3 regions of the Bradyrhizobium brasilense genome follow, and region 1 is predicted to be linked to each of the others. Evidence: predicted binding sites of a transcription regulator. Region 1 holds the regulator's gene; each other region holds the start of a gene.
What was found. Region 1 encodes PhoB, which activates phosphate uptake and scavenging genes when phosphate is short. Its sites were predicted from a motif close to TGTCATNNANCTGTCAT; they were not measured.

Region 1 (3,277 bases):
TGCCCAGCGTGCGGCCGTGGAAGGCGCCCTCGAAGGTGATGATGCGGTAGCGCTCGCCATGGCCCTTGGAGAAGTGATAGTGGCGGACCAGCTTGATCACGCCCTCCATCGCTTCGGCGCCGGAATTGCAGAAGAACACGAAGTCGGCAAAGCTCTGCTCGCACAGCCGCGCGGCAAGCGCCTCGCCGTCCGGGCTCTTGAACAGGTTCGACATGTGCCAGAGCTTGGTCGCCTGTTCCTGCAGCGCCTTGACCAGATGCGGATGCGCATGCCCGAGCGCGTTGACCGCGACGCCCGAGGTGAAATCGAGATAGCGGTCGCCGTTGGTTGCGATCAGCCAGGCGCCCTCGCCGCGCTCGAAGCCGAGATCGACCCTGGCGAAGACGGGGAGCAGATGCGACGTGGCAGCGTTGGTCATGGCGTTCACTGACGGTTTTTAAGCCGACAATTGCCGCTGCGCCTTGACGCCAGCGCAGCAACGGCCAGCTTCGGAAAACAAAACGGCCGCCTTTGCGGGCGGCACGTGGCGGGCATTCTATGCTGCGGTCGGTAGGTGTCAATCGCCACGAAGTGGCCTTCCTGCAATGCGAAACGAGCGCAATCCGGAGCATTCCGGTGCGGTGGAAAAGCCTCATCGCGATGCTTAACTGTGCGGGAACATGTGGACGCACGACCGCGGACTCTTGCGCCAGAGTCACGCCATATTGTAGCGTTTGGCCTGTCGGGTACGACATCTCGTGCGGCGGTACTGGACCCTCTAAGTAGCCTTTGTGTCTCGCGTAAACGTTCGGGCGCAACACCGTGCCCGGCGAGGGCTAAGGGATTCTGGCCGCAGGGATATTTGTCCAGATTGGCTCGCAGCGCCGCTCCAATGATTGGCCGGCGCTACGCGAAGGGAAGAATGCGATGACTGTATTGACCTGGTCCGACGATCGCGTCGAGCAGCTGAAGAAGCTCTGGGAGTCCGGCCTGTCGGCCAGCCAGATCGCGGCGGAACTTGGCAATGTGACGCGAAACGCCGTGATCGGCAAAGTGCATCGGCTCGGCCTCTCCGGCCGCGCCAAGGCACCCTCCACGGCCGCGCCGCGTCAGCGCAAGGCCCGCCCGGCCCAGCACATGATGCGGGTGACGCGTCCGGTTTCGCGGGGCAACACCGCGCTGGCGCACGCCTTCGAGGTCGAGATGGAGCCCGATCCGATCTCCTACGACAATGTGGTGCCGATGAGCCAGCGGCTGTCGCTGCTCGAGCTCAACGAGGCCACCTGTCACTGGCCGGTCGGCGATCCCTCGAGCCCGGAATTCTTCTTCTGCGGCGGAAAGGCGCTCGCCGGCCTGCCCTATTGCGCGCATCACTCGCGCGTCGCCTACCAGCCCGCCGCCGATCGCCGCCGGCCGTCGGCGAAACCGCAGATCAAGTGAGCACTCGGGAAAACGACGGAAGACCTCAAAAACAAATCCCCGCGAAAGCGGGGATTTTTTTGTGTGATGCGTAGCCCATTACATCACCGGCGTCGTCCCGGCGAAAGCCGGGACCCATAACCACTAATGCGTGTTGTTAGAAAGCCGTCTGGCCGCGTGCCGATTGCGCTGGCCGCGGCGTATGGGTCCCGGCTTTCGCCGGGACGACGCCGTGTTGCGGTTTATGAATGCCGCATGGCCGTTACGGCTGCGGCTCGGCCTTGGCAAAGCGGTCGTCGAGCGCGTAGCCGGCGCCGCGCACGGTGCGGATCGGATCCTGCTCGCGGCCCGGATTGAGCAGCTTGCGCAGGCGGCCGATATGCACGTCGACGGTACGCTCATCGATGTAGATGTCGCGGCCCCAGACGCTGTCGAGCAGTTGCTCGCGGCTGAACACGCGGCCGGGATGCTCGAGGAAGAATTCGAGCAGGCGATACTCGGTCGGCCCGAGATCGATCGGACGGCCCGAGCGCGCCACGCGGCGCTTCTCGCGGTCGAGCTCGATGTCGCCGTAGGTCAGCACGGTCGCAAGCCGCTCCGGGCTGGCGCGGCGCAACAGGCCCTTCACCCGCGCCAGCAGCTCCGGCACCGAGAACGGCTTGACGATGTAATCGTCCGCGCCGGTGGCAAGCCCGCGCACGCGCTCGCTTTCCTCGCCGCGCGCGGTCAGCATGATGATCGGAAGCTGCTTGGTCTCGGGCCGCGCCCGCAGGCGGCGGCACAGTTCGATGCCGGACAGGCCCGGCAGCATCCAGTCCAGCACCACGAGGTCGGGAACGCGCTCCTTCAGCCTTGTATCCGCATCGTCGCCGCGCCCCACCGTCTCGACATCGTAGCCTTCCGCATCGAGATTGTAGCGCAACAGCGTCGTCAGCGCTTCCTCGTCTTCGACTACCAGAATGCGTGCGCTCATCGGTTTAAGTTCTTTCTCTGTGGTGATCCGTTGCCCAGACGCAAACCGAAACGCTTACTTCCTTGAGCATAGTCCCCGCGGAAACGATTTGTCGCGAGGATCATCCAGTTTCGCTCTTGCCGGTTCCGTGCTTGCCGATCATGCCTCAGTTGCCCGGCACCGTGGTGGCAAAAGTGGTCATGTCGCCCTTCGGGCGCTTGTCGGTGATCTGCTGGCCCTCGATCATGTAGAACACGGTCTCGGCGATATTGGTGGCGTGATCGCCGATCCGCTCGATGTTCTTGGCGCAGAACATCAGATGGATGCAGAACGAGATGTTGCGCGGATCTTCCATCATGTAGGTGAGCAGTTCGCGGAACAGCGAGGTGCAGATCGCATCGACCTCCTCGTCGCCCTTCCAGACGTTCATCGCCGCCGGCAGGTCGTGCGCGGCATAGGCGTCGAGCACCGACTTGACCTGCGACAGCACGAGGTCGGTCATGTGCTCGAGGCCGCGGATCAGCTTCAGCGGCTGGAAATCGCTCTCCAGCGCCGCGACGCGCTTGCCCATGTTCTTGGCGAGGTCGCCGATCCGCTCGAGATCGGTGGCGACGCGCATCGCGCTGACGATCTCACGCAGGTCGATCGCCATTGGCTGGCGGCGCGCGATCGTCAGCACCGCGCGCTCTTCGATGTTGCGCTGCAGATTGTCGATCTCGATGTCGGCGGCGACCACGCGCTTGCCGAGCGCGACGTCGCGACGGATCAGCGCGTCGACCGACTCGGTAATCATCCGTTCGACCAGGCCGCCCATCTCGGCGACCAGGCGGGTCAACTCCTGCAGGTCGCTGTCGAATGCCTTGGCGGTATGTTCAGAAGCCATCGCTTGTCTCCCTCAACCATGATCCCGGGGATCATGGTTTCGTG
Region 2 (3,277 bases), 3.1 Mb from region 1:
CTGGCCGAGCTGCGCCATGGCGGACAGCGGAGCGACCGGCGGACGCCTGAGCTGCACCGGGTGCGGATTGGTCCCCGGAAGTCCCTGCGTCTCGACGGCCGCAACAGTGCCGGCCATGCACAGCAGGCCGGCGCCGAGAAGCCACAAGGTGCGGCCGTTCATGTCAGATCCAGTTTCGTTAAGCGTTTTCGCGCGAACCGGAGACCAGTTCGCGCGAGCAGAACGCGTCAGGGCAGAGCTTCGGTTCTGATTGGATCAGAACCGAAGGGCGTTAGTGGTGATGGTGATCGTCCGGCGCGCTGACGATGACGGTGCCGGCGGTCGGATCGAGGAACAGCGTGTCCTGCCGGTATTCGTGATCCTGGCCGTGGCCGCGCTCGAAGTCGAACATGTCGGCGATCGATTCGACGTTGTCGTCGAAGGAGCCGCCGCCGAGACGCTGGCCGTGCAGCCAGTTGTCCTCGATGAAGCGCACGACGGACGCCTGCGAGATGCGGGTGTGGCTGACGTAATTCCGCTTGGCGAAGGGCGAGATCACCAGGAACGGGACGCGCGTACCGGGACCGCAGCGGCCGTTTACCGGCTGGCCGTTGAGGCCGTTCGGCTGCGTCTGCTTGCCGATACCGCGACCGCACTGGCCGGGACCGTTGACCTGGTCGGCGGTCGGATCATACGAGGCGCTGATCGGTGCAAGGTACTGGTGGTCGTACCAGCCGTCGGAGTCGTCATAGGTGATGATGACGGCGGTCTCGCCCCACTCCTTCTGCTTCTGCAGGAAGTTGATCAGCTCGACATTGCCGGCCTGCTCGTCGAGCGGATCGGAGTTGCCGGGATGACCGTCCTGATAGGCCGGCATCTTGATGTAGGAGACGGCCGGGAAGTTGCCGGCTTTCACCGAAGCATAGAAGTCCTCGAGATCGTAGGCATGATTGGCCGGATCGAGCGTCTTGCTGCCGGGCACATAGGTGTGTCCGACCGCATTCACCGAGCTCGGCCGCGCATGGGTCGGGTTGGCGGTCGACTTGTAGTACTGGAACCAGGCGTGGTGCGGGATGTAGTCCACGACGGTGCCGTTGACGTTGCTCGAGAACGTGCTGCGGCCGCAGTTGGTGGTGCCGTTGCTGTTCTTGAGCGTCAGGTCGAAGCCGCCCATGAAGCTGCCCCAGCTGATCTTCTCGGCATTGAGCAGATCGCCGATGTTCTTGCTGGTCATCAAGACCTGGCTGGTCGTGCTCGAGCAGGCATCGTAGGCAGGGTCGGTATCACCGATCAGCGTCAGGCCGCCCTGGCCGTCGGCGATCGACGATGACGAGCCGACGATGTTCTGCGCGCCGTTGGTCTGGCCGGAGATCACCTCGAGCGCGCCGGGCGTCGACGGACCAAAGGTGTCGGTCCAGCTGTTGTCGCTCATCGCGAAGTTCTGGGCATAATTCCAGAACGCGGTGACCGTGTTGCCGTCGAAATAGCCCATCACCTGCCCGTTGGTGCCGAACGCGCCGACGCCGCCGGCGGTGCCGCGACCAGTGAATTTCGGAAACAGGTCTTCCTTGCCGTTGTCGACCGCCTGCTGCTCGGGCGTATAGGCGTGGTTCTGCGACTTGGTGTTGGCCTGGGTGCGGTCGAGGCGGAACGGATTGGTCGCGCCTGTGCCGTTGGCCGGGTTGGTGTTCGGATTATTGGTCAACAGATTGGCATTGGCGAGGTTGTTGACCTTCGGCGTATGCGGCTTCGCCGTAAACGGAATCGAGCCGGTCGGGTTGGTCGCAACCGGGTAGGTTGCGAAGTAGTGATCGAACGAGCGGTTCTCGTTGAAGATGACGACGAGATGCTTGATCGGCGTTTGGGTGTGGATGTCGTGCGGATGATGATCGTGGCCGTTATTGCCCTTGTTGTCGTCCTGAGCGGCGGCGCTGCACATCACCGCAGCGGCAGCAACCAGACAGACTCCGACCGTCGAAAGAAATTTGGCTTTCACCGTAGTGCCCCTTTTATTTTTGAAGGATTTATGACGTCGACCTGCGACAAGTTATCCATCGCCGATGACAGCGCTGTGTCGATCGAATGAATGCGACGAACGATGATGCGCGCCGATGTTCGCATCGGTTGCAGCGAGCATCGAAGGATCAATCTTTGCGCGCATGGCAGACGTCACTCCTGACGCGAGCGGCTATCCGTGGACGCGGCTTCGGTCAGAAGACATGGAATTGAAGGGATCGCGTTGGAGATGACTGCAGCAGTCAGCAATCATGCGAACAGGTTGTGCACCGCCGGCTGTCGCGGCTTGCTCACGCCCGAAAAAAAATCCGCGCTTTCCGGGGATGTGTCCCGAAAAGCGCGGATGCTTGGTCTGGTGGCGGGTGAAGGCCGCGATTCAACTCGGCGTGAAGCCTACCCCTTCATTCCCGTGATCGAAGCACTGACCGCGCGCGGATCGCGCTGCGGCCAGCGGCCGCTCTCGACCTGCGCCAGGAATTCGCCGACGATCCGGTTGTATTCGTCGGGCTCCTCGATGTTGATGGCGTGGCCGCAGTTCGGCATCACCGCGAGCGCGGCCGACGGGATGCTCTGCTTCATCAGGATGCCCGGCAGCAGGCACGGCCAATCCTCATCGCCGGTGATGATCAGCGTCGGCACATTGATGCGCTTCATCTCGTCGACCAGCGTGTAGAGCGAGGGACGCTCCTTCTGCACGCCCTGCTGGGTGTTGGCCGATCCCACCGCCGAATGCTCGGCCAGCATGGTCTTGAACTCGGCGTGGCCGCGCGGGTCCTTGTTCTCGTACTGCACGCGCGTCGGCCCGTAGGCGTAGCGCTCGGCGAAGGCCGGCATGCCGTCCCTGCGGATCATGTTCGCGATCACGTCGGCCTCGGCGCGAAACGTCTCGCGCTTGTCGAGCTCGGCGCCGTAGCCGCAGCCGCCGATGCAGAGCGACAGCGCCCGGGTCGGGTGACGCAATCCGAAATGCAGCGTCGCAAAGCCGCCCATCGACAGACCAACGATATGCGCCTTCGGCGCGCCGATGTGATCGAGCACCGCCAGGATATCGTCGGCGGCGCGCGCCTGCGAATAGGACGAGACCTGCTCCGGCACATCCGACGGCGGAAAGCCGCGCGCATTGTAGGCGATGGTCCGGAAGCGCTTGCCGAAGTGCCGCATCTGCGGCTCGTAGCTGCGCAGGTCGCCGGCGAACTCGTGAACCAGAATCACCGGATGCCCCGATCCGGTCTCCTCGAAATAGAGCCGCACTCCGTCGTCTGTCACAGCATAGGGCATGTTG
Region 3 (3,277 bases), 4.1 Mb from region 1:
ATCGAGTAAAATCAGGCTTCTAGCCGGGAAGCGATCCAAGTTGAGCATTCCGAACATCATCACCCTCGGCCGCATCATCCTGGTGCCGGTGATCGTCTGGGCCATCGTGTCCAGCCAGATGGAGATTGCGTTCGCGATCTTCGTGATCGCCGGCGTCTCGGACGCGGTCGACGGTTTCCTCGCCAAGCGCTTCAACATGACGAGCGAGCTCGGCGCCCTGCTCGATCCGCTCGCCGACAAGGCGCTCCTGGTGTCGATCTATGTCGCGCTCGGAATCTGGGGCGCGGTGCCGCGCTGGATCGTGATTCTCGTGGTGTCACGCGACATCATGATCGTCTCCGCCGTGATTGTGTCATGGTTGTTCGACAAGCCGGTCGAGATGAAGCCGCTGATGGTGTCGAAGCTGAACACGGTGGCGCAGGTCGCGTTCGCGGCGCTGGTGCTGGCCTCGCTCGGCTTCGGCTTCGAGCCGCACCCTTACGACTGGATCCTGATGGGCCTGGTCACGATCTTTACTTTGGGTTCGGTGTCCCTCTATCTCGTGGAGTGGGTGCGGCACATGAGCACGATCGAAGCTCGGTAGGCGGGATCCGGAAAAGTGGAAGCCGGTTTTCCCGCGATAAACGCGATGCGTTTGCGCATAGCTAAAATAAGGTGGTTTGGAGACTTGCGTGGCCAGTAGCGTTCAACCTCGTCAATTGGCCTTGGCCCTGCCGCACGAGGAGAAGCTGACCCGCGACGACTTCCTCGAGGGCCCCGCCAATGAGGCGGCGCTGGCGCTGATCGACGGCTGGCCGGACTGGCCGAACCGAATCATGCTGCTGGTCGGGCCTGACGGCTCCGGCAAAAGCCACCTCGCCGCGATCTGGGCCGAGAGCGCCGGTGCGCGCTCGACCGCGGCGCATGCGCTGACCGCCGACACGGTGCCGACCGCGCTTGCGACCGGTGCGCTGGTGGTCGAGGATCTGAGGCCGTCGGATTTCGACGAGCGCGCGATGTTTCATCTGATGAATCTGGCGCGCCAGGACGATGCCTACGTGCTGATCACGGCGCGCGTTCCGCCGTCGGCGTTCGAGATCGAATTGCGCGACCTCCGGTCGCGGCTCCGCGCGGTGCCGACCGTGACGCTGCTGCCGCCGGACGACCAGCTGTTCCGCGGCCTGATCGTCAAGTTCTGCGCCGACCGCCAGATGAGCGTGGACGAACCGCTCGTCAGCTATCTGAGCAACCGGATCGAGCGTTCCTACGTTGCCGTCCGGCAAGCGGTCGAGCTCCTGGATACCGAGGCACTCCGGCTCGGCCGTCCGGTCACTCGGGCGCTGGCGGCGGAGCTGTTGCGCGATGCCTGATCCATCCCCGCGGCTTGACGGCGCAGGTGAGCGGAACATCAATGTCATCGAAACGTCATCGCAATATCACATGGTCTCTGCGGCTCTCGGCTAGACCGCCCTGGCCCCTGCCCTAAATTGGACCAGCACTTGATGGACTCGGTACAAGCTACTGAAATCAAAGAAAAAGAGGCGGAATTTCCCGCCATTCCCGCAATCGCGACCAGCCCCGAGCGCTTCATTAACCGGGAGCTCTCCTGGCTGCACTTCAACCGGCGGGTGCTCGAGGAATCGGTCAATCTCGGCCATCCCGTGCTGGAGCGGGTCCGCTTCCTGTCGATTTCGGCGAATAACCTCGACGAGTTCTTCATGGTCCGTGTCGCCGGCATCAAGGCGCAGGTCCGCGAGGGCATTACCGAGCGCAGCCCGGACGGCCTGCTGCCGGCCGATCAGCTCGTGATGATCAACAAGACCGTCTCGCAGCTCGCCTCCGACCAGCAGGCGATCTGGAGCGACCTGCGGGATATCCTGGCCAAGGTCGGCATCCAGCTGGTCGACGGCCGCGACGTCACCAAGTCCGAGCGCAGCTGGATCGAGGATCACTTCCTCCACAGCATCTTCCCGTTGCTGACGCCGCTGGCGATCGACCCGGCGCATCCCTTCCCGTTCATCCCGAATCTCGGCTTCACGGTGGCGCTGCAATTGTCGCGGATCTCCGACGGCAAGGCGATGAACGCGCTGATCCGCATGCCCGGCAAGATCGACCGCTTCATCCGCATCCCCTCCACCAAGGAAGGCGCGCCGGCGCGGCTGATCACGCTGGAGCAGGCCACCGGTCTGTTCATCGGCCGCCTGTTCCCCGGCTACACCGTCAAGGGCCAAGGCGCATTCCGCATCATCAGAGACTCCGAACTCGAAATCGAGGAAGAGGCCGAAGACCTCGTTCGCCTGTTCGAGACCGCGCTCAAGCGGCGACGCCGCGGGTCGGTGATCCGGCTCGAGATCGAGGCCACGATGCCAGAGGAGCTGCGCATCTTCGTGCAGCACGCCTTGTCGGCCGCAGACGACGAAGTGATCCTGGTCGACGGCGTGCTGGCGATGAACGAGCTGTCGCAGCTCACCCGCCTCAATCGCCCCGACCTCGAATTCCCGCCCTATGTGCCGCGCCACCCCGAGCGGGTGCGCGATCATGGCGGCGATATCTTCGCCGCCATCCGCCAGAAGGACCTCGTGGTCCATCACCCCTACGAATCCTTCGACGTCGTGGTGCAGTTCCTGCAGCAGGCGGCACGCGATCCCGACGTCGTCGCGATCAAGCAGACGCTCTATCGCACCTCGAACAACTCGCCGATCGTGCGGGCGCTGGCGGAAGCCGCCGAGGCCGGCAAGTCGGTGACCGCGCTGATCGAGTTGAAGGCGCGCTTCGACGAGGAAGCCAATATCCGCTGGGCCCGCGACCTCGAACGCGCCGGCGTGCAGGTGGTCTACGGCTTCATCGAATTGAAGACGCATGCCAAGCTGTCGATGGTGGTGCGCCGCGAGGGCGGCAATCTCACCACCTATGTGCACACCGGCACCGGCAACTATCACCCGGTCACCGCGCGCATCTACACCGACCTCTCCTACTTCACCTCGGATCCGATCATCGGCCGCGACGTCGCGCGGGTCTTCAACTACATCACCGGCTATGCCGAGCCGAGCGACATCGAGAAGATGGCGGTGTCGCCGCTGACGCTGCGCAAGCGGATCATCGAGCACATCCACGGCGAGATCGCCCACGTCAAGCACGGCCGGCCCGGCGCGGTCTGGATGAAGATGAATGCGCTGGTCGACCCTGATATCATCGACGCGCTGTACGAGGCCTCGCAGGCTGGCGTCTCGGTCGAGCTCGTGGTGCGCGGCATCTGCTGCCTGCGGCCGGGGCTGCCGGGACTGTCGGAGAACATCCG

Region 2: a site for PhoB is predicted at 1,995-2,011, ahead of QA635_RS19675 (phospholipase C). Genes of this name have one in related genera too.
Region 3: a site for PhoB is predicted at 1,392-1,408, ahead of QA635_RS24305 (RNA degradosome polyphosphate kinase). Genes of this name have one in related genera too.

Annotation. Positions count from the first base shown of each region.
Region 1 is NZ_CP121669.1:1,095,436-1,098,712, reverse strand. It holds gene QA635_RS04945 (aspartate aminotransferase family protein) at 1-418, opposite strand, end outside; gene QA635_RS04940 (GcrA family cell cycle regulator) at 907-1,419, shown strand; gene phoB (phosphate regulon transcriptional regulator PhoB) at 1,661-2,371, opposite strand; gene phoU (phosphate signaling complex protein PhoU) at 2,517-3,233, opposite strand.
Region 2 is NZ_CP121669.1:4,206,502-4,209,778, reverse strand. It holds gene QA635_RS19680 (cytochrome-c peroxidase) at 1-162, opposite strand, end outside; gene QA635_RS19675 (phospholipase C) at 272-1,918, opposite strand; gene QA635_RS19670 (alpha/beta fold hydrolase) at 2,389-3,273, opposite strand.
Region 3 is NZ_CP121669.1:5,150,168-5,153,444, forward strand. It holds gene QA635_RS24295 (CDP-alcohol phosphatidyltransferase family protein) at 41-583, shown strand; gene QA635_RS24300 (P-loop NTPase family protein) at 672-1,349, shown strand; gene QA635_RS24305 (RNA degradosome polyphosphate kinase) at 1,482-3,277, shown strand, end outside.